3 linked regions of the Rubrivivax gelatinosus IL144 genome follow. The protein of the gene in region 3 interacts with the protein of the main gene of each other region in a pairwise test. Links are inferred from orthologs where the notes say so. Each region holds a gene or a part of one and is shown on either strand. Other genes may lie near its edges. The genes, in order: recR, ssb and recO.

Region 1 (6,151 bases), 880 kb from region 3 along the record:
GCCGCGACGCCGCCATCAGCCGCAACCGCGACATGGCCTGGGACCGGCTGCTGGAGAAGAAGTCGGCCGAGCGCCTGATCCCGGTCGACCTGCGTTTCGAGGCCACCGGCCAAGGCTTCGCGCTGCAGCTCGTCGACGCCGACGGCCATTACGCGCATGCCGAGGTCGTGCACGCGCACCAGCTGCCGAAGGACGCGGCGCGCAACGAATCGACGCTGCGCGAGAACCTGGCGCGCCTGGGCGGCACGATCTTCGAGGCACGCGGCGTCGACATCGTGGCGCCGTGGTTCGTGCCGGCGTCGGTCGCCAACGCCCTGCGCCGCGACGCCGTCGCGGCCCTGGAAGCGGCCCGCGCCGCAGCTTTCGAGCCGCTGCCGCGTGCGACGCCGAAAGACCCGCCGGCGCCGTACCCCGAGGACACGCTGAGCTATCTGGCCAACGTGCACAACACCAAGGCCGCGGCGTTCTACGCGCGCCACGGCGTCAAGGTCATCGAAGCGGCCTACGAGAGCCACGAGCGCAGCGACGAGGTCAGCCTGATGATCACGCGCCACTGCGTGCGCTGGTCGCTGTCGCTGTGCCCCAAGCAGGCCAAGGGCGTCATCGGCGTGCAGGGCACGGTGCGCGCCGAGCCGCTGACGCTGGTCTCCGGCGGCGAACGCCTGACGCTGCGCTTCGACTGCAAGCCCTGCGAGATGCACGTCGTCGGCCGCATCAGGAAGAGCGTGCTGCGCGAGGCGGCAGCGGTGCCGATGCAGTTCTACCGGACGAAACCGGCGGGCAAGCCGGCACGGCGGGCCGGCTGAGGCCGGTCAGCGTTCGCCGTCGGCGGCGGGCAGCGCGGTGGCCTGCGACCAGACGGCCTGCCAGACGTCGCCGCGCAACTCGTAGCTGTCGGTGTGCCAGCAGCGGAGCGTGCGGCCGGACGGAAAACCGAGTTCGGCTACGTAGCGCACCACCGCCATCGTCGTAGAACGCCGGACCCGCATCGGGCCGTGGTGCCAGGCGGCGTAAAACGGGCCGGCGGCGATCTCGGCCAGATAGCGCTCTCGCGAGAAGGCGCGGCCCGCAGGCGTGAGCAGTTCGTAATCCGGCGCGTGCAGGCGCTCGATCAACACGAGGTCGCGGTCGACGAGGGCGCGTGTGCGCCGCTGCTCGAGTCCCCGGAAAAAGTCGTCGTCGGGCTCGGACACGGCCTTGGCCCGTTCAGCGCCGGTCGACCAAGGCGTGGGCGATCGTGCCCAGGTCGACGTACTCGATTTCGCTGCCCGCCGGCACGCCGCGCGCCAGGCGCGTGACCTTCAGGCCGCGGGAACGCAGCGCCTGGGCCAGCGCGTGCGCGGTGACCTCGCCTTCGGCAGTGAAGCTGGTGGCGAGGATGACTTCCTGCACGGTGCCGTCGCTCGCGCGTTCGATCAGCTCGGCGGCGCCGATGTCGCCGGCGCCGATGCCGTCCAGCGGCGACAGCCGGCCCATCAGCACGAAGTACAGGCCGCGGTAGCCGCCGCTGCGTTCCAGCGCGTGCTGGTCGGCCGGCGTCTCGACGACGCACAGCAGCCGGGCGTCGCGCTCGGGGTCGCGGCAGACCGGGCAGACCTCGTCTTCGGTGAAGGTGTGGCAGCGCGCGCAGTGGTGCACACGCTCGGCCGCGACGTCCAGCGCGTGCGCCAGGCGGCGCGCGCCATCGCGGTCGTGCTGCAGCAGGTGGAAGGCGACGCGCTGCGCCGACTTCTGGCCGACGCCCGGCAGCCGCCGCAGCGCCTCGATCAGCGCGTCGAGCGCGGTGTCGGCCATCGGCAAGGCGTCAGAACGGGAACTTCATGCCCGGCGGCATCGGCATGCCGGCCGTCAGCTTGCCCATCTTCTCGGCGCTGATCTCGTCGGCACGGCGCACGGCATCGTTGAACGCGGCGGCGACCAGGTCTTCGAGCATGTCCTTGTCGTCGGCCAGCAGGCTGGGGTCGATGCTCAGGCGGCGCACGTCGTGCTTGCAGGTCATCACGACCTTCACCAGGCCGGCGCCCGACTGGCCCTCGACCTCCAGCTGCGCCAGCTCTTCCTGGGCGCGCTTCATGTTTTCCTGCATCGCCTGGGCCTGCTTCATCAGCCCGGCGAGTTGGCCCTTCATCATCGTCGTGTCCTTTCGTGGCGGCCTCGGGGCCGCCGAAAACGCGGGATTATCGTCGTGCGGCAGCGCCGCTCAGACCGGCTTGATCGAGTTCGGCACCAGGCGTGCCGTGGGGAACTGACGCATCAGCTCCAGCACCACCGGGTCGTGGCGGATCGTGTGCTCGGCCTCCTGCTGGCGGCGCGTGCGCTCCCAGGCGTCACGCTTGGCCGGCGTGTCCTCGGGCGAACCGGGTTCGAGCACCAGATCGACCGGCGCGCCGAGCTCCGCGGCCATCGCGGCCGCCAGCTTCTCGCGCAGCGCATTGGTGCGCAGCGACTCGCGTTCGACCTGCAGCCGCCAGCGCTGCGGCGCGGCGGCCTCGTCGACCTCGACCAGCCCGCCCTGCCAGGCGAGTTCACGCAGCAGCGCCGAGACGGCACCGCGCTCGGCCATCGCCTGGCACAGCGCATACCAGCGGTCGCCCAGCGGCGTGCGCGGCGGCGGCGCGGGCGGCTCGTCGCGGCGCACCGGGCGCGGGCGGCGTTCGACGGGAGGCGGTTCGTCGGGCACGGCGTCGACCGGAGCGGGCTCGAAGCGCTCGGGCTCCGGATCCGGCACTGCAGCCGGCCTGCGCGACGGCGCCGGAACGGCGTGTCGGTACTCGCCTTCGGGCGGCGGCTCGTCGTCACGGCCCCAGGGCGGCTCGTCGTCAGGCGGTGCCGAGCGCGTTTCGATGCGTTCAGGAGCCGCCTGCGGCGCCGGCGCAGGAGGTTCGCGGCGGCGTTCGGCAACAGGCGCGGACGCGGGTGCCGCAGGCTGCGGCGCGACCACCGGCGCCACCGGCACAGGCCGCGGCGGCGGCGAGGCCGGGACGACCGGCGCAGCAGCCTTGGCCACCGGCATCGTCATCGCCGGCGGCGATGGCGCGCGCAGCGGCGCCGAACGCGGCGCTTCGCGCGGCGGCACCGGCGCGGCACCGGCCGGCGGGAAGGCCAGCAGGCGCAGCAGCACCATCGTCAGCGCGCCGTACTCGTCGCTCATCAGCGCCAGCTCGGCGCGGCCGTGCAGCGCGATGCTGTAGAGCAGCTGCGTCTCGTCGGGTGGCAGCACGCTGGCCAGCGCACGCGCGTCCTCGGTGTCGGGGTCCTGCGCATCCAGCGCGCCGGGAACGGCCTGCTCGACGGCCATCTGCTGCAGCAGCGAGGCCAGTTCCTCCAGCGTCGCCGAGGCCGACAGGCCCATCGCGCGCAGCGCGTCGACGGTGGCCAGCACCGCGGCGCCGTCGCGTGCGGCCAGCGCCTCGACGAGCCGGCGTGCATGGCCGCGGTCGACGCTGCCCAGCATGCCGCGCACGACGGCCTCGTCGACCCGGCCGCCACCGTAGGCGATGGCCTGGTCGGTCAGCGACAGCGCGTCGCGCATCGATCCGCGCGCGGCACGCGAGAGCAGGCGCAGCGAGGCCTCGTCGTGCGGCACGTGCTCGGCGGCCAGCACCTCCTGCAGGTGCTCGTGCACCGTCTGCGGCGCCATCGGCCGCAGGTTGAACTGCAGGCAGCGCGACAGCACCGTCGGCAGCATCTTCTCCGGGTCGGTCGTCGCGAGCACGAACTTCAGGTACTCGGGCGGCTCCTCCAGCGTCTTCAGCAGCGCGTTGAAGGCGTCCTTGGTCAGCTGATGCGCCTCGTCGATCATGAAGACCTTGAAGCGGCCGATGCCGGGCTTGTAGGCGGCACGCTCGATCAGGTCGCGGATCTCGTCGATGCTGCGGTTGCTGGCCGCGTCGAGCTCGATGTAGTCGATGTAGCGGTCGCCGTCGATCTCGGTACAGGCGCTGCAGACGCCGCAGGGATGCGCGGTGATGCCGCCGGTGCCATCGGGCCCGGTGCAGTTCAGGCTCTTGGCCAGGATGCGCGAGACGGTGGTCTTGCCAATCCCGCGCGTGCCGGTGAAGAGGTAGGCGTGGTGCAGCCGCTGCTGCTCCAGCGCGTTGCTCAGCGCACGGACGACGTGCTCCTGGCCGACCATCTGGTCGAAGCTGCGGGGACGGTATTTGCGCGCGAGGACGACGTAGCTCACCGGGCCATTCTACGGGCGGGGGGCGATAATCCCGGCCCATGCAAGCACCCGCCAACACTCCGCTGAGCTACGAGCAGTCCGGCGTCGTCTACGACCTGATCGACCCGCTCAAAGTGGCCGCGCAGCGCGCCGCCGCCGCCACCGCCCCGCATCTCGCGGGCCACGGCTTCACCGAGGTGAAGGCCTCGCGCGGCGAATCCGCCTACGTCGTCGACGTCGGCCCGTTCTACCTCGCCAGCATCGTCGAATGCCTGGGCAGCAAGGCCCTGGTCGCCGACGAGATGCAAAAGCTCACCGGCCGCAGCTACTACTCGGCAATAGCGCAGGACACGATCGCGATGGCGGTCAACGACCTGATCACCGTCGGCGCCACGCCGCTGGTCGTGCAGGCCTACTGGGCCGCCGGCGGCAGCGACTGGTTCGGCGACGCCGAGCGCGCGCAGGCGCTGGTGGCCGGCTGGAAGGCCGCCTGCGACACCTGCCGCGTCGCCTGGGGCGGCGGCGAGACGCCGGCGCTGGCCGGCATCGTCGAGAGCGGCCGCATCGACCTGGCCGCCTCGTGCACTGGCATCGTCAACCCGAAGCAGCGCCTGTCGCTGGGCGACGAGCTCGCCGCCGGCGACGCGATCGTGCTGCTGGCCTCCAGCGGCATCCACGCCAACGGCCTGAGCCTGGCGCGCAAGCTGGTCGAGCGCCTGCCCGAGGGCTACCTGACCGAGGTCGAGCCGGGCCTCGCCTACGGCGACGCGCTGCTCGCGCCGACGACGCTGTATTCGCCGGTCACCGAGGCGCTGGCCGCCGCCGGCGTGCGCGTGCACTACGCCGCCAACGTCACCGGCCACGGCTGGCGCAAGCTGCTGCGCCACCCGGGCACCTTCACCTACCGCATCACCGCGGTGCCCAAGGTGCCGCCGGTGCTGGCCTTCATCCAGCGCCACGCCGGCCAGGACGACGCCGAGGCCTACGGCACGCTGAACATGGGCGCCGGCTTCGCGCTCTACGTCGCCGCCGCGGACGCCGAGCGCACCGTCGAGATCGCGCGCGCCCAGGGCATCGAGGCCATCGTCGCCGGCCGCGTCGAAGCCGGTCCCAAGCGCCTCGTCGTCGAGCCGCTGGGCATCGAGTGGGGCGACGACGCGCTGCAGCTGCGCTGAGAGCCGATGGCCCGCGGTGCCACCTGGGCACCGGCGGGCCCGCCGCGCACTGCGGCTAGAATGCGCCGTGACGGGCCTCCCCGCATGGAAGCGCGCCCAACCGGGTCAGGTGGGGAACCAAGCAGCCCTAAGCGTTGCAACCAGTGCCGGGGGTAAGGCTCGTCACCCTCCCCTCCCCCTCTTCCCCACGCCGTCCGGCAAGCCTTCGGGCAAACGCGACCGGATCCGGCATCACGAACTCCATTGCCTCTGATCCGGCGCAAACCGCGCTGAACCGCATGTCGGCATTCGCCGACTCCGCGTTGACGGTCATTGCACGCATCGGCAATTCTGTCGCCCGCATGCCATTCGGCCATGCGATGACCAACCGACAGGGAAACGATGAAGAAGATCGCAATGATCGCCGCCGCCGTTCTGGCCTGCGGCGCCGCCCAAGCGCAAACGAATGCCTCGCCGATTTACGCCGAGATCGGTTATTCACTGCTGCACGCCGACGTCGGCTCCAATGGCCTCGACATCGGGGCCGTGCGCGGCATCGTCGGTTACGAGCTGCACCCGTACCTCGCCCTCGAAGCGATGCTCGCCGTCGGCGTAACCGACGACAGGACCAAGGCGCTCTTCCTCGAGCGCGTCAAGCTGAAGATGGAACACGCCTACGGGCTGTACATCAAGCCGAAACTCCAGGTCACCGACAGCCTGCAACTGTTCGGCCGCGTCGGTTATGCCGAGAGCAAGTTCAAGGCGACTCGCGAAGGCTACGGCAGCGACAGCGACAGCGACCACGACGTCTCGTTCGGCATCGGTCTGAACT
Region 2 (6,196 bases), 560 kb from region 3 along the record:
CGGCAGCGCCAGCAGCGCGTCCAGCCCGACCTGGGCCTCGCGCGGCAGCTGCAGGCGCACCGGCACCGGGTACTTGGACTGGCCGTCGTGCAGCCAGGCGGCGTCGGCGCCCGACAGCGCGCCCTGCACCGTGGCCGCGATGTCGTCGGCGGCGATGCCCAGCGTGTCGGCACGCTGGCGGTTCACGCGCAGGAAGGCGCGCGGCGCGTCGGCGTGCAGCGAACTGTCGATCGAGCTCACGTCGGGCGTCGCGTGGAATGCCTGCTCCAGCCGCGAGGCGAGCTGCTGGCGGCCGGCTTCGTCGGGGCCGTAGACCTCGGCGACGATCGGGCTCATCACCGGCGGGCCGGGCGGCACCTCGACGAGCTTCAGCTTGGCGCCACGGCGCGCGGCGATCTGCTGCAGCTCCGGGCGCAGGCGCTGGGCGATGGCGTGGCTCTGCTCGTGGCGCTCGGACTTGTCGACCAGGTTGACCTGCAGCTCGCCCTGTTCGGCGTCGGCGCGCAGGTAGTACTGGCGCACCAGGCCGTTGAAGGTGATCGGGCTGGCGGTGCCGGCGTAACCCTGCAGGTCGCGCACCTCGGGCTGGGCGGCGAGGAAGGCGCCGAGCTCGTGCAGCGTCGCCGCGGTGTCTTCCAGCGGCGTGCCGGCCGGCATGTCGACGACGAGCGCGAACTCGCTCTTGTTGTCGAAGGGCAGCATCTTCAGCACCACCCACTGCACGGCGGCCAGGCCGACCGACAGCACGAGCGCCGCGACGATGCCCGCCAGCAGCAGCCAGCGCTTGCGTGCGCTGTCCAGCAGCGGCTGCAGCAGCCGCGTGAAGAGCGCCTGCAGCCGCCCGGCCAGCGCCTCGGCGCGGCCGCCGTGCGCCGCCGCGCCGTGCGGCTTCATCAGCTTGAGCGCCAGCCAGGGCGTCACCGTGAAGGCGATCGCCAGCGAGATCGCCATGCCCAGGCTGGAGTTGATCGGGATCGGGCTCATGTACGGGCCCATCAGCCCGCTGACAAAAGCCATCGGCAGCAGCGCCGCGATGACCGTCATCGTCGCCAGGATCGTCGGCCCGCCGACCTCGTCGACCGCGGCGGGGATGATCTCCACGAGCGGCCGGCCGGGCTCCAGGCGCTGGTGGCGGTGGATGTTCTCGACCACCACGATGGCGTCGTCGACGAGGATGCCGATCGAGAAGATCAGCGCGAACAGCGACACGCGGTTCAGCGTGAAGCCCCAGGCCCAGCTGGCGAACAGCGTCGCGGCCAGCGTCAGCACGACGGCGGCGCCGACGATCACCGCCTCGCGCCGCCCCAACGCCAGGCCGACGAGCAGGATCACCGAGCCGGTGGCGAAGACGAGCTTGCTGATCAGCTTGTTCGCCTTCTCGGCGGCGGTGGCGCCGTAGTCGCGCGTCACCGTGGCCTCGACGCCCTCGGGCAGCAGGCCGTTGCGCAAGGCGTCGACCCGTTCGCGTGCGGCGCGCGCGACGTCCACCGCATTCGTGCCGGGCTTCTTCGTCAGCGTCAGCGTCACCGCCGGGTGGCCGCCGGCCGTTCCGGCACCGCCGGGCGTGAACCAGACGTAGCGCGAGGGCTGGGCCGCGCCGTCGACGACCTCGGCCACCTCGCGCAGATAGACCGGGCGGCCGGCGTGCGTGCCGACGACCAGTTCGCCGACCTCGGCGGCCGAACGCAGGAACTCGCCGGTCTCGACGGTCAGCGCGCCGCCGCGTTCGTCGATCACGCTGCCGGCCGGCATGCCCTGGTTGGCGGCGGCCAGCGTCTGCTTCAGGCGCAGGATGTCGACGCCACGCTCGCGCAGCCGCGCCGGCTGCAGCGTCACCTGGACGACGCGGCCGGGGCCGCCGATCGTCTGCACCTCGCGCGCGCCGGGCACACGCTTCAGTTCGGCCTCCAGCGCGTGCGCGACACGCTCCAGGTCGGCGGCGGCGCGGTCGTCGCGGCTCCACAGCGTCAGCGCCAGCACCGGCACGTCGTCTATGCCCTTGGGCTTGACGATGGGCGGGAGCGTGCCCAGGCCGGCGGGCAGCCAGTTCTGGTTGGCGTCGAGCACGTCGTACAGGCGGACCAGCGCTTCGGTGCGGGGCACGCCGACCTCGAACTGCACGGTCAGCACGGCCAGGCCCGGGCGCGAGACCGAGAAGGTGTGCTCGATGCCGGCGATCCGGCCCAGCACCTGCTCGGCCGGGCGCGCGACCATGTTCTGCACGTCGGCCGACGAGGCGCCCGGGAACGGGATCAGCACGTTGGCCATCGTGACGTTGATCTGCGGCTCTTCCTCGCGCGGCGTGACCAGCACCGCGAACAGGCCCAGCAGCAGCGCGACCAGCGCCAGCAGCGGCGTGAGTGCGTTGGCCTGGAAGGCGCGCGCCAGACGGCCGGCGATGCCCATAGCGTTGTCGGCCACGGCGCGCTCCGTCACTTGGCAGCCAGCGCGCCGGCCAGGCCGGCACGCACGGCGTCGGCGGCGACACGTTCGCCGCCCTTCAGGCCGGCGAGGATCTCGACCGTGTCGCCTAGCGTCGCGCCGGCGCGCACCGCCTGCAGCACGAAGCCTTCGCCACGCTGCACGTAGACCGCGCTCAGCTCGCCACGGCGCAGCAGCGCCGCCGCCGGCACGGCCAGCCGGCCGGCGGGTGCGGCGGCGCCGGGCACGCCGGCGAAACGCACGCGCACGTTCTGGCCAGGCGCGAGGCCGGCGGTCGCCGCCGGCGGCAGATCCAGCCGCCATTCGACGGTCTGCGAGACGGCGTCGGTGGCCGGGAGTTCGGTCTTGGCGACCGGCGCGACACGTCGGCCGTCGGGCAGCACGATCTCGACGCCGGCCGCCGCACGCGCCGCCGCCGAACGCGAAGCCGGCAACTGCACGACGGCGCGCAGCGCGCCCGGCGCGTAGACGGTGGCGATCGCACGCCCGGCGCTGGCCAGGTCGCCGGCTTCGACATGCGTGGCCTGCACGACGGCGTCGAACGGCGCGACGACGGCGGTGAAACCTCGTGCCAGCGCCGCCTGTGCGCGCGCGGCACGCGCCTGCTCCAGGCCGGCCTGGGCGGCGTGCGCCTGGGTCTCTGCGGTGTCCAGCGCCGCCTGGCTGACGAAACCCTGGCTGCGCAGCTCGCGCGTGCGCTGCAGCTGCAGCGAGGCGTTGCGCCACTCGGCGTCGGCCTGGGCGACGCCGGCTTCGCCGCGCAGCAGCCCGGCCTGGGTGTCGCGTTCGTCGATGCGCGCGATCAGCTGGCCGGCCTTGACGCGCTCGCCGGCCTTCACCGCGAGCTGCAGCACGTTGCCCGAGACCTGGGCGGCGACGGTGCTCTGGCGCAGCGCCTGCAGGCTGGCGTCGATCTCGAAACCGCCGGCCGCGGCGGCCTGGCCGACGACGACGACCGGCACCGCCGGTGGCGCGGCCGACGCGGCCAGGCCGGCGAGCAGCGCCGGCAGCAGGGACGAGCGCACGACGGCGCGGACGATCGGGTTCATGCCGCCATCTTATCCGATACCCCACAGGGTATCAAACAGGTGCAGCTGAACCCGACCGGCGGCGTGCCGGATGTCGCGGGCGGCGGGATCTCAGCCGGGCAGGCCGGCGCAGGGATCGCGGCGCGGCATCGCCGGCACCGCGACGCCGCGCTCCTTGGCGCGCGCGGCCATCTCGGTGTGGTGCTGCTCGACGTAGGCGCGGCAGTCGGCGCCTGTCGTCATCGACCGCATCTTGGTCTGGTGCGCCGTGCGTTCCTCGGGCGTCATCAGCGCCCAGCCGGGCGTCACGCCCTGGCCCCAGCGCGCGGCACCGCGGCCGCCGCCCGGGCCCATGCCGCCACCCATTCCGCCTCCCATGCCGGGGCCGGCCCCCTGGACCGGCGCGCTGGCGGCACCGGCAGGCGCCGGCGTCTGGGCAAAAGCGGCCGCGGCGGCGAGGGCCGCAGCGGCGAACACGAAGGCATGGCGGATCGTCGACATCGTCGTCTCCTGGAGCGAGAGCCCCAATCTACCCCCCACGGTATCCAGGGGATTGATCCAGAGACAGACGCGAGGCGATACGCGCCAGCCGCGCCTGGCCGCGCACCGGCTCGGCGTCCAGCGCGAGCCAGCGTGTCGGCAGCTCGCCGCCGGACTGCACTTCGGCCGGCAGGCGCGCGAGAAAGCAGAAGTCCAGATGCAGGTGGCCGGGCTCGCCACGGCGCGGGTTCGGCGGGATGGCGTGCAGGTCGACGTCGACGGCGAGGTCGCCGAGCACCGCGGCGTCGGCGACGGCGTCGCCGCATTCCTCGCGCAGCTCGCGTTCGGCGGCCTGGCGCAGCGTCTCGCCGGGCTCGAGGTGGCCGCCGGGCTGCAGCAGCCGGCCCAGCGTCGGGTGCTCGACGAGCAGCGTGCGCCGGCCGTCGACATCGACGACGAAGACGCTGGCCGTCAGGTGCCAGGGAAAGCTCCAACGCCGGCCGTGGGCGGCGGTGACGGGCGCGCAGCGGTCGAAGGCCGCCCAGTCCAGGTCGGGGCGGGCGGCACGCGCCCGCGCGATCTCGGCCAGCACGGCGGCCAGCGGCAGGTCATGCATCACGGACAGAAGGCTCGGAAAAAGAAACGGCCCGCGCACCCGAAGGCGGCGGGCCGTGACGGCCAGCGGCCGACAGGCTCAGAACGGAATGTCGTCGTCCATGTCGTCGAAGCCGGTGCTCGACTTCTGCGGCGCCGGCGCGCGCGGCGCGGGGGCCTGCGGGCGCGGTGCCGGGGCGCGGCGGGCCGGCGGCGCGCCCATGTCGTCGCCACCGCCGTAGTCGCCGCCGCCACCGCCGCCGCCTTCACGGCCGCCGAGCAGCTGCATTTCCATCGCGATGATTTCGGTCGTGTACTTCTCGACGCCGTCCTTGTCGGTCCACTTGCGCGTCTTCAGACGGCCTTCGACGTAGACCGGGCGGCCCTTCTTCAGGTACTCGCCGGCGATCTCGGCCAGGCGGTCGTAGAAGACCACGCGGTGCCATTCGGTCTCTTCCTGGCGCTCGCCGCTGGTCTTGTCCTTCCACTGGCGGCTGGTGGCGATGGTGACGTTGCAGATCGCCGAGCCGCTGGGGGCGTAGCGCACTTCGGGGTCGCGGCCGAGGTTGCCGACGAGGATGACTTTGTTGACCGAGGCCATGGGGGATGCCCTCCTGGGGTGGGCGAAGACGAGAGGGAAGGACGGACGCCGGCGCGAAGGCCGGCACTGGGCGCCGATGATACCGGCCGGGCCCTCCTGGCGGGGCACTCCCCCCGCACGGTGGCTGGTTCCCCCTCCCGAGGGCGCGCCGGGCCGGCCGCACGGCTCGCGTACCATCCGGCCCCTCCATGAGTCCCGCCCCCGTCGAGGCCGATCCCGCGCAGCAGGTGCTGCACGAGGTGTTCGGCTACACCGCCTTCCGCGGCCGCCAGCGCGAGATCGTCGAACACGTGGCCGCCGGCGGCGACGCCCTGGTGCTGATGCCCACCGGCGGCGGCAAGAGCCTGTGCTACCAGGTGCCGGCGATCCTGCGCCACCGCGCCGGCCAGGGCGTCACCGTCGTCGTCTCGCCGCTGATCGCGCTGATGCACGACCAGGTCGGCGCGCTCGACGAAGTCGGCGTGCCGGCCGCCTTCCTGAACAGCACGCTCGACGGCGACGAGGCCCGGCGCATCGAACGCGAGCTGCTCGCCGGCCGCCTGGTGCTGCTCTACGCCGCGCCTGAACGCATCCTGACGCCGCGCTTCCTGGCGATGCTCGAGTCGCTGGCCGAACGCGATCGGCTGGCGCTGTTCGCGATCGACGAAGCGCACTGCGTCAGCCAGTGGGGCCACGACTTCCGCGAGGAGTACCTCGGCCTGTCGGCGCTGCACGAGCGTTTCCCGCAGGTGCCGCGCATGGCGCTGACGGCCACCGCCGACGCCCACACGCGCGAGGACATCGTCGCGCGGCTGAAGCTGGAGGACGCGCGCCGCTTCGTGTCCAGCTTCGACCGGCCGAACATCCGCTACACGATCGTCGAGAAGGACGAGCCCAAGCGCCAGCTGCTGCGTTTCCTGCGCGACGAGCACGAGGGCGACGCCGGCATCGTCTACTGCCAGAGCCGCAAGAAGGTCGAGGACACCGCCGCCTGGCTCAGCGCCGAAGGCATCCCGGCGCTACCGTATCACGCCGGCCTGGACGCCGAGACGCGCCGCCGCCACCAGGACCG
Region 3 (6,134 bases):
GTGACGTGGGCGACGAGACCGCGCGCGGCGAACCAGGCGGCCAGATCGCCCGACAGGCGGACGAAGGGCTTGCCGCTGGCTTCGTTGAGGATCTGGCAGGCGCGCCAGGTCATCGGCATGTGCAGGCCCAGGCCGATGGCCTTGGAGAAGGCCTCCTTGGCCGAGAAGCGTGTCGCCAGGAAGGCGATGCCGCGCGCCTCGGCACGCGCACGCCGGGCGTGGAAGACGCGCAGCTCGTCGTCACCCAGCACCTTCTCGGCGAAACGGTCGCCGCGCCGCGCCAGCGTCGCCTGGATGCGGCGGATGTCGCAGACGTCGGTGCCGATGCCGTAGATCACGCCGGTCAGCCTTGCGAGGCCGAGCGGATCGACCGCTGGTAGGCGCGCACCGTCTCCGGCAGCCCCAGCTCCAGCGCGTCAGCGATCAGCGCGTGGCCGATCGACACCTCCTGCACGCCGGGCACGGCACGCAGGAAGTCGGGCAGGTTGTCGCGGTTCAGGTCGTGGCCGGCGTTGAGCTGCAGCCCGGCGGCCAGCGCGGCACGGCCGGCGGCGGCGAAACGCTCCAGCATCTCGGCCTGCTTGGGCGTGCCCCAGGCGGCGGCGTAGGGCTCGGTGTAGAGCTCGACGCGGTCGGCGCCGATCTCGCGCGCGATGGCCATCGCCTCGGGGATCGGGTCCATGAAGAGGCTGACGCGCACGCCGAAGGAATGCGCCTCGGCGATCACCGGGCGCAGGCGCTCGACGTCCTCGGGCAGGTTCCAGCCGTGGTCGGAGGTGAACTGCACCTCGCTGTCGGGCACGAAGGTCACCTGCTGCGGGCGCAGCTCGCGCACGTAGGCCATCAGGTTGTGGAAGGGGTTGCCCTCGATGTTGTATTCGGCCTGCGGCCAGTGGCGCAGCAGCGCCGCCAGCTCGTGCACGTCGTGGCCGCGGATGTGGCGCTCGTCGGGCCGCGGATGCACGGTGATGCCGTCGGCACCGGCCTCCAGGCACAGCGTGGCGGCACGCACCACGCTCGGGATGCCCAGGTGGCGGGTGTTGCGCAGCAGCGCGACCTTGTTGACGTTGACCGAAAGCTTGGTCAGGCCGCCGGCGGCGGCCTCGGGAGCGACGAGAGGATTCATCGGGAAGCGGTGTCGACGAGCTTTTGCACGTCCTGGAAGACCTGGCGCGAGCGCAGCCGGGCATGGCCGAGATGATAGTGAAGCACCGTGCGCAGCGGCCCGCGCAGCGCCGGGGCCACCGGCGTGCAGGCGGCGCGCAGCGCCGGTCCGTGGTGGGCGACGAGCGCGGCTTCGAGCCGCACCCAGTCGGCGCCGGTCAGGCCCTCGGCGTCGGCGACGACGCCGGCCTCTGGGTGCAGCGCGTAGCGCCGCGCCGGCGCCAGCGGCGCCAGCGTCAGCGTCTCGGTGCCGAGCTCGGGCAGCAACCCCAGCTCGCGCAGCAGCACGAGTTCGAAGGCACGCAGCGCCGCCGCCTCGTCGGCGGCCAGCGCGGCCAGCGTCTCGGCGTAGGCGTCGAAGAGCTGCGGGAACGCGTCCTGGCGCGCCAGCAGCTTCATCAGCAGCTCGTTGCAATAGAAGGCCGAGAACATCGCCGCCGCCGGCACCGGCGGCACGCCGCCGCCCCATTCGGCGGTGCGCAGCGTGTGGATCTCGGCAGCCTCGTCGGCCGGCGTGCGGCCCAGCTGCACGGCGATGCGCTGGAACGGCAGCAGCACCGGGCGCAGTTGCGAGGTCGGGCGCTTGGCGCCCTTGGCGGCGACGACGACACGCCCGCGCTCGCGCGTGAACAGCTCGACGATCAGGCTGGTCTCGCTCCAGTCCCAGCTGTGCAGCACGTAGGCCGACAGCGGCGCGGCAGCCGCCCGGCTCATCGGCGCGCCTCCCGGCTCACGTCACTCGTAGCCGTAGCTCCTGAGGTGGGCCTCGTCGTCGGCCCAGCCGGAACGCACCTTGACCCACAGCTCGAGGAAGACCTTGGCGTCGAGCAGGCGCTCGAGCTCCTGGCGCGACTCGGTGCCGATGCGCTTCAGGCGCTCGCCACCCTCGCCGATGACCATGCCCTTGTGGGCGTCGCGCTCGACGACGATGGTCGCAGCGATGCGGCGCAGCTGGCCCTCTTCCTCGAACTTGTCGATGACCACCGTCGACGAGTACGGCAGCTCGTCGCCGGTCAGGCGGAACAGCTTCTCGCGCACGATCTCGCTGGCGAGGAAACGGTCGCTGCGGTCGGTCAGCGCGTCTTCCTCGTAGAACCAGGGCTGCTCGGGCAGGTGCGGCTCGACGATGGCGAACAGGCGCTCGACGTCGGCCGCGGTGGTGGCCGACATCGGCACGTACTCGGCGAAGGCGTGGCGCTCCTGCATGCTCTTCAGCCAGGGCAGGATGTCGGTGCGGCGGCGCACCGCGTCGAGCTTGTTGGCGACCAGGATCACCGGCTTGTCCGGCGGCAGCAGCGCCAGCACCTTGGCGTCGTCCAGGCCGAAACGCCCGGCCTCGACCATGAACAGCACCGCGTCGACGTCGGCCACCGAGGCGGTGACGGTGCGGTTGAGCGTCTTGTTCATCGCGCCGCTGTGGCGCTTGAGGTGCGTGGTCTGGAAGCCCGGCGTGTCGACGAAGACGAACTGCGTCGCGCCCACCGTGCGGATGCCGGTGATGCGGTGGCGCGTGGTCTGCGCCTTGCGCGAGGTGATGCTGATCTTCTGGCCGACGAGCGCGTTGAGCAGCGTCGACTTGCCGACGTTGGGCCGGCCGACGATGGCGATCAGGCCGCAGCGCTGGCCCTCGACGGCGGCCGGTGCGGGCGGGATCGGGGGCAGTTCGTAAGCCTGGGACGACGAATCGTCCGGCGCTTCGTCGCCCGGGGAGGGTGTGGTGTTCATCGCGTGGGCGGGCGCTTCAGGAGCGCAAGGGGCCGCCGGGTTTGTCGTCGGCTTTCAAGCCTTCGAGCAGGCGGCGCGCGGCCTCCTGCTCGGCGGTGCGGCGGGAGCGGCCTTCGCCGCGTTCGGCGAGGCCCAGCGTGGCGACGGCGCACTCGACCTCGAAGGTCTGGGCGTGCTTCTCGCCGCGCGTGGCGACGATGCGGTAGGCCGGCACCGGCAGGCGCCGCGCCTGCAGCCATTCCTGCAGCTCGGTCTTGGCGTCCTTGGTCCAGGCGTCGGCCTCGGTGGCGGCGATGACCTCGCCGAAGAGGCGGCGCACGGCAGCCAGCGCCGGCTCGTAGCCGCCGTCCAGGAAGATCGCGCCGATCAGCGCCTCGACGGCATCGGCGAGGATCGACGGCCGCTGGGCGCCACCGCCGCGCATCTCGCCTTCGGACATGCGCAGCACCTCGGGCAGGCCCAAAGTCAGCGCGACGCGGTGCAGGCTGTCCTCGCGCACGAGGTGGGCGCGCACGCGCGTCAGGTCGCCTTCGTCGCTGCCGGAGAAACGTTCGTACAGCAGCGCCGAGACGGCGCAGTTGAGCACCGAGTCGCCGAGGAATTCGAGGCGCTCGTTGTGGTCCGCGCCCCAGCTGCGGTGCGTGAGCGCGCGCGTCAGCAGGCCGGTGCGCTCGAAGCGGTGACCGAGCCGTTGCTGCAGGGCGTCGTGCCGGGTGTCCATCACGGTGCCTTCGCCTGACCCTCGTACTTGAGCAGCAGGTAGACCGGGCCGAACAGCGGGATCTCCTTGTCGTAGGCGAAGCCGATGACGACCTTGTCGTTCTCTTTCGTGATCACGAGGTCCTTGCTGTCGATCGAGGCGATCGAGTACTCGACCTCCTTCTGGCGGTCGAACGCGGTGCGCGCTTCGGCCACCGTGGCCGGCTGGCCGGCGGCGACCTTCTCGACCGCACGCTTGATCGTCAGGTACTCGTTGATGGTCGGCACCGCACGCACCAGCACGTAGCCGATGAAGCCGACGAGCAAGGCCCAGAACAGCAGCCCGAAGAGGGTGATGCCGCGTTGGCTGGCGCGCGGCAGGCGCGGGACCGGAGTCATGTTCGCCTCTCGTTGTACGCTGCTTCGAGGGCCGGGTTCAGTGGAACGATCCGATGCGGCCCAGGTCGCCCAGGTTCATCCAGACGAAGAATGCCTTGCCGACGATGTTCTCGTCCGGAACGAATCCCCAGAAGCGCGAATCCTGCGAGTCGTCGCGGTTGTCGCCCATCATGAAGTAATGCCCGGGCGGCACCTTGCACGTCACGCCTTCGGCGCTGTACTGGCAATTCTCGTGCATCGGGAAGCTCTTGGGCTCCGGGCCGTAGAAGGCCGGGCGGTTCGGGTCGACGAGGATGCGGTGCTCCACGGCGCCCAGCTTCTCCGAGAACATCGGCGAGTAGCGCAGGCGGTCCTCGTTGTAGAAGTCGCCCAGCGGCGTCACCGGCGCCGGCTGGCCGTTGACGTAGAGCTTCTGGTTCACGTAGCGGATCTCGTCGCCCGGCACGCCGACGACACGCTTGATGTAGTCCACGCGCGGGTCGATCGGATAGCGGAAGACGACGACGTCGCCGCGCTCCGGGTCGTGGTTGGCGATGATCTTCTTGTTGATCACCGGCAGCCGGATGCCGTAGTGGTACTTGTTGACGAGGATGAGGTCGCCGACGAGCAGCGTCGGGATCATCGAGCCCGACGGGATCTTGAACGGCTCGAACATGAACGAGCGCAGCAGGAAGATCACGACGATCACCGGGAACAGCCCGGCGGTCCAGTCCAGCCACCAGGGCTGCTCGAGGATCTTCTCCTTGGCCGCGCCGACGTCGCCGTCGACCTTGGCGATGCCCTGGCGCGCGAGGTCTTCGCGGCGCGCGGCGTCCTGGCGCTCCAGCTCCGCGGCCGCGGCCTGCCGGGCCGGGCGGAAGTGGAAGCGCTCGGCCAGCCAGTAGCAGAGGGTGACGGCGCTGAGGAGGAACAGCAGCAGCGAGAAGTTGCCCGTCCACTGCCCGAGGAACCAGCCGCCGAGGTAGACGACCAGGGCGCCGTACAGGACGGCGGTCAGAGTGCTCATCAAGGTGTTTAGTCGTCCACTTGGAGGATCGCGAGGAAGGCTTCCTGAGGCACCTCGACCGAGCCGATCTGCTTCATGCGCTTCTTGCCCGCCTTCTGCTTTTCGAGCAGCTTCCGCTTGCGCGTGATGTCGCCGCCGTAGCATTTTGCCAGCACGTTCTTGCGCAGGGCCTTGATGTTCTCGCGGGCGATGATGTTCGCGCCGATCGCCGCCTGGATCGCGACGTCGTACATCTGGCGCGGGATCTGCTCGCGCATCTTGGCGGCCACGGCGCGGCCGCGGAACTGGCTCTGCGCCCGGTGCACGATCATCGCCAGCGGGTCGACGCGGTCGCCGTTGATCAGGATGTCGACCTTGACGACGTCGGCCGCGCGGTACTCCTTGAACTCGTAGTCCATCGAGGCGTAGCCGCGGCTCACCGACTTCAGCTTGTCGAAGAAGTCCAGCACGATCTCGGCCAGCGGCAGCTCGTAGGTCAGCATGACCTGCTTGCCGTGGTAGGCCATGTTCAGCTGGATGCCGCGCTTCTGGTTGGCCAGCGTCATCACCGGGCCGACCGCGTCCTGCGGCATGTACAGGTGCACCGTGACGATGGGCTCGCGGATCTCGCGGATGCGGCCCATGTCGGGCATCTTGCTGGGGTTCTCGACCTGCAGCACGGTGCCGTCGTTGAGCTCGACCTCGTAGACCACGCTGGGCGCGGTGGTCACCAGGTCCTGATCGAACTCGCGCTCCAGGCGCTCCTGCACGATCTCCATGTGCAGCAGGCCGAGGAAGCCGCAGCGAAAGCCGAAGCCCAGCGCCTGGCTGACCTCGGGCTCGTAGCGCAGCGAGCTGTCGTTGAGCTTCAGTTTCTCCAGCGCGTCGCGCAGCTGGTCGTACTCGCTGGCCTCGGTCGGGTACAGACCCGCGAAGACCTGCGGCTGGATCTCCTTGAAGCCGGGCAGCGCCTCGCTGGCCGGGCCGGCGTTGTTCGGCAGCTTCTTTTCCAGCGTGATCGTGTCGCCGACCTTGGCCGCCTGCAGCTCCTTGATGCCGGCGATCAGGAACCCCACCTCGCCGGCGTTGAGCGCCTCGCGCGGCATAGCCTTGGGCGTGAAGACGCCGATCTGCTCGAGCGGGTAGACGGCGTTGGTCGCCA

Evidence for each region.
Region 1: the proteins of recO (region 3) and recR interact in binary tests that used the Escherichia coli proteins (3 or more experiments, as listed by UniProt). The link is inferred for Rubrivivax gelatinosus IL144 from one-to-one orthologs.
Region 2: the proteins of recO (region 3) and ssb interact in binary tests that used the Escherichia coli proteins (3 or more experiments, as listed by UniProt). The link is inferred for Rubrivivax gelatinosus IL144 from one-to-one orthologs.

The regions. Positions count from the first base shown.
Region 1 is NC_017075.1:3,517,469-3,523,619, forward strand. The notes cover bases 1-2,756. They hold recR (recombination mediator RecR), read right to left. Parts: upstream 1,795-2,756; coding sequence 1,207-1,794; downstream 1-1,206. Other genes in these bases: RGE_RS16050 (peptidase U32 family protein), read left to right, coding at 1-806; RGE_RS16055 (nuclear transport factor 2 family protein), read right to left, coding at 813-1,193; RGE_RS16065 (YbaB/EbfC family nucleoid-associated protein), read right to left, coding at 1,805-2,131; dnaX (DNA polymerase III subunit gamma/tau), read right to left, coding at 2,201-2,756. In the rest of the region: more of dnaX, read right to left, coding at 2,757-4,186; RGE_RS16075 (AIR synthase-related protein), read left to right, coding at 4,225-5,340; RGE_RS16080 (porin family protein), read left to right, coding at 5,722-6,151. UniProt on the Escherichia coli protein: May play a role in DNA repair. It seems to be involved in an RecBC-independent recombinational process of DNA repair. It may act with RecF and RecO.
Region 2 is NC_017075.1:4,957,017-4,963,212, forward strand. The notes cover bases 3,396-6,196. They hold ssb (single-stranded DNA-binding protein), read right to left. Parts: upstream 5,146-6,196; coding sequence 4,645-5,145; downstream 3,396-4,644. Other genes in these bases: RGE_RS22595 (efflux RND transporter periplasmic adaptor subunit), read right to left, coding at 3,396-3,491; RGE_RS22600 (hypothetical protein), read right to left, coding at 3,582-3,971; RGE_RS22605 (NUDIX hydrolase), read right to left, coding at 4,000-4,566; recQ (DNA helicase RecQ), read left to right, coding at 5,334-6,196. Outside these bases: RGE_RS22590 (efflux RND transporter permease subunit), read right to left, coding at 1-2,406; more of RGE_RS22595, read right to left, coding at 2,433-3,395. UniProt on the Escherichia coli protein: Plays an important role in DNA replication, recombination and repair. Binds to ssDNA and to an array of partner proteins to recruit them to their sites of action during DNA metabolism. Acts as a sliding platform that migrates on DNA via reptation.
Region 3 is NC_017075.1:4,402,045-4,408,178, forward strand. Bases 1-2,739 are described here. They hold recO (DNA repair protein RecO), read right to left. Parts: upstream 1,879-2,739; coding sequence 1,123-1,878; downstream 1-1,122. Other genes in these bases: acpS (holo-ACP synthase), read right to left, coding at 1-338; RGE_RS20005 (pyridoxine 5'-phosphate synthase), read right to left, coding at 344-1,126; era (GTPase Era), read right to left, coding at 1,900-2,739. Outside these bases: more of era, read right to left, coding at 2,740-2,889; rnc (ribonuclease III), read right to left, coding at 2,906-3,610; RGE_RS20025 (DUF4845 domain-containing protein), read right to left, coding at 3,610-3,987; lepB (signal peptidase I), read right to left, coding at 4,025-4,993; lepA (translation elongation factor 4), read right to left, coding at 5,002-6,134. UniProt on the Escherichia coli protein: Involved in DNA repair and RecF pathway recombination.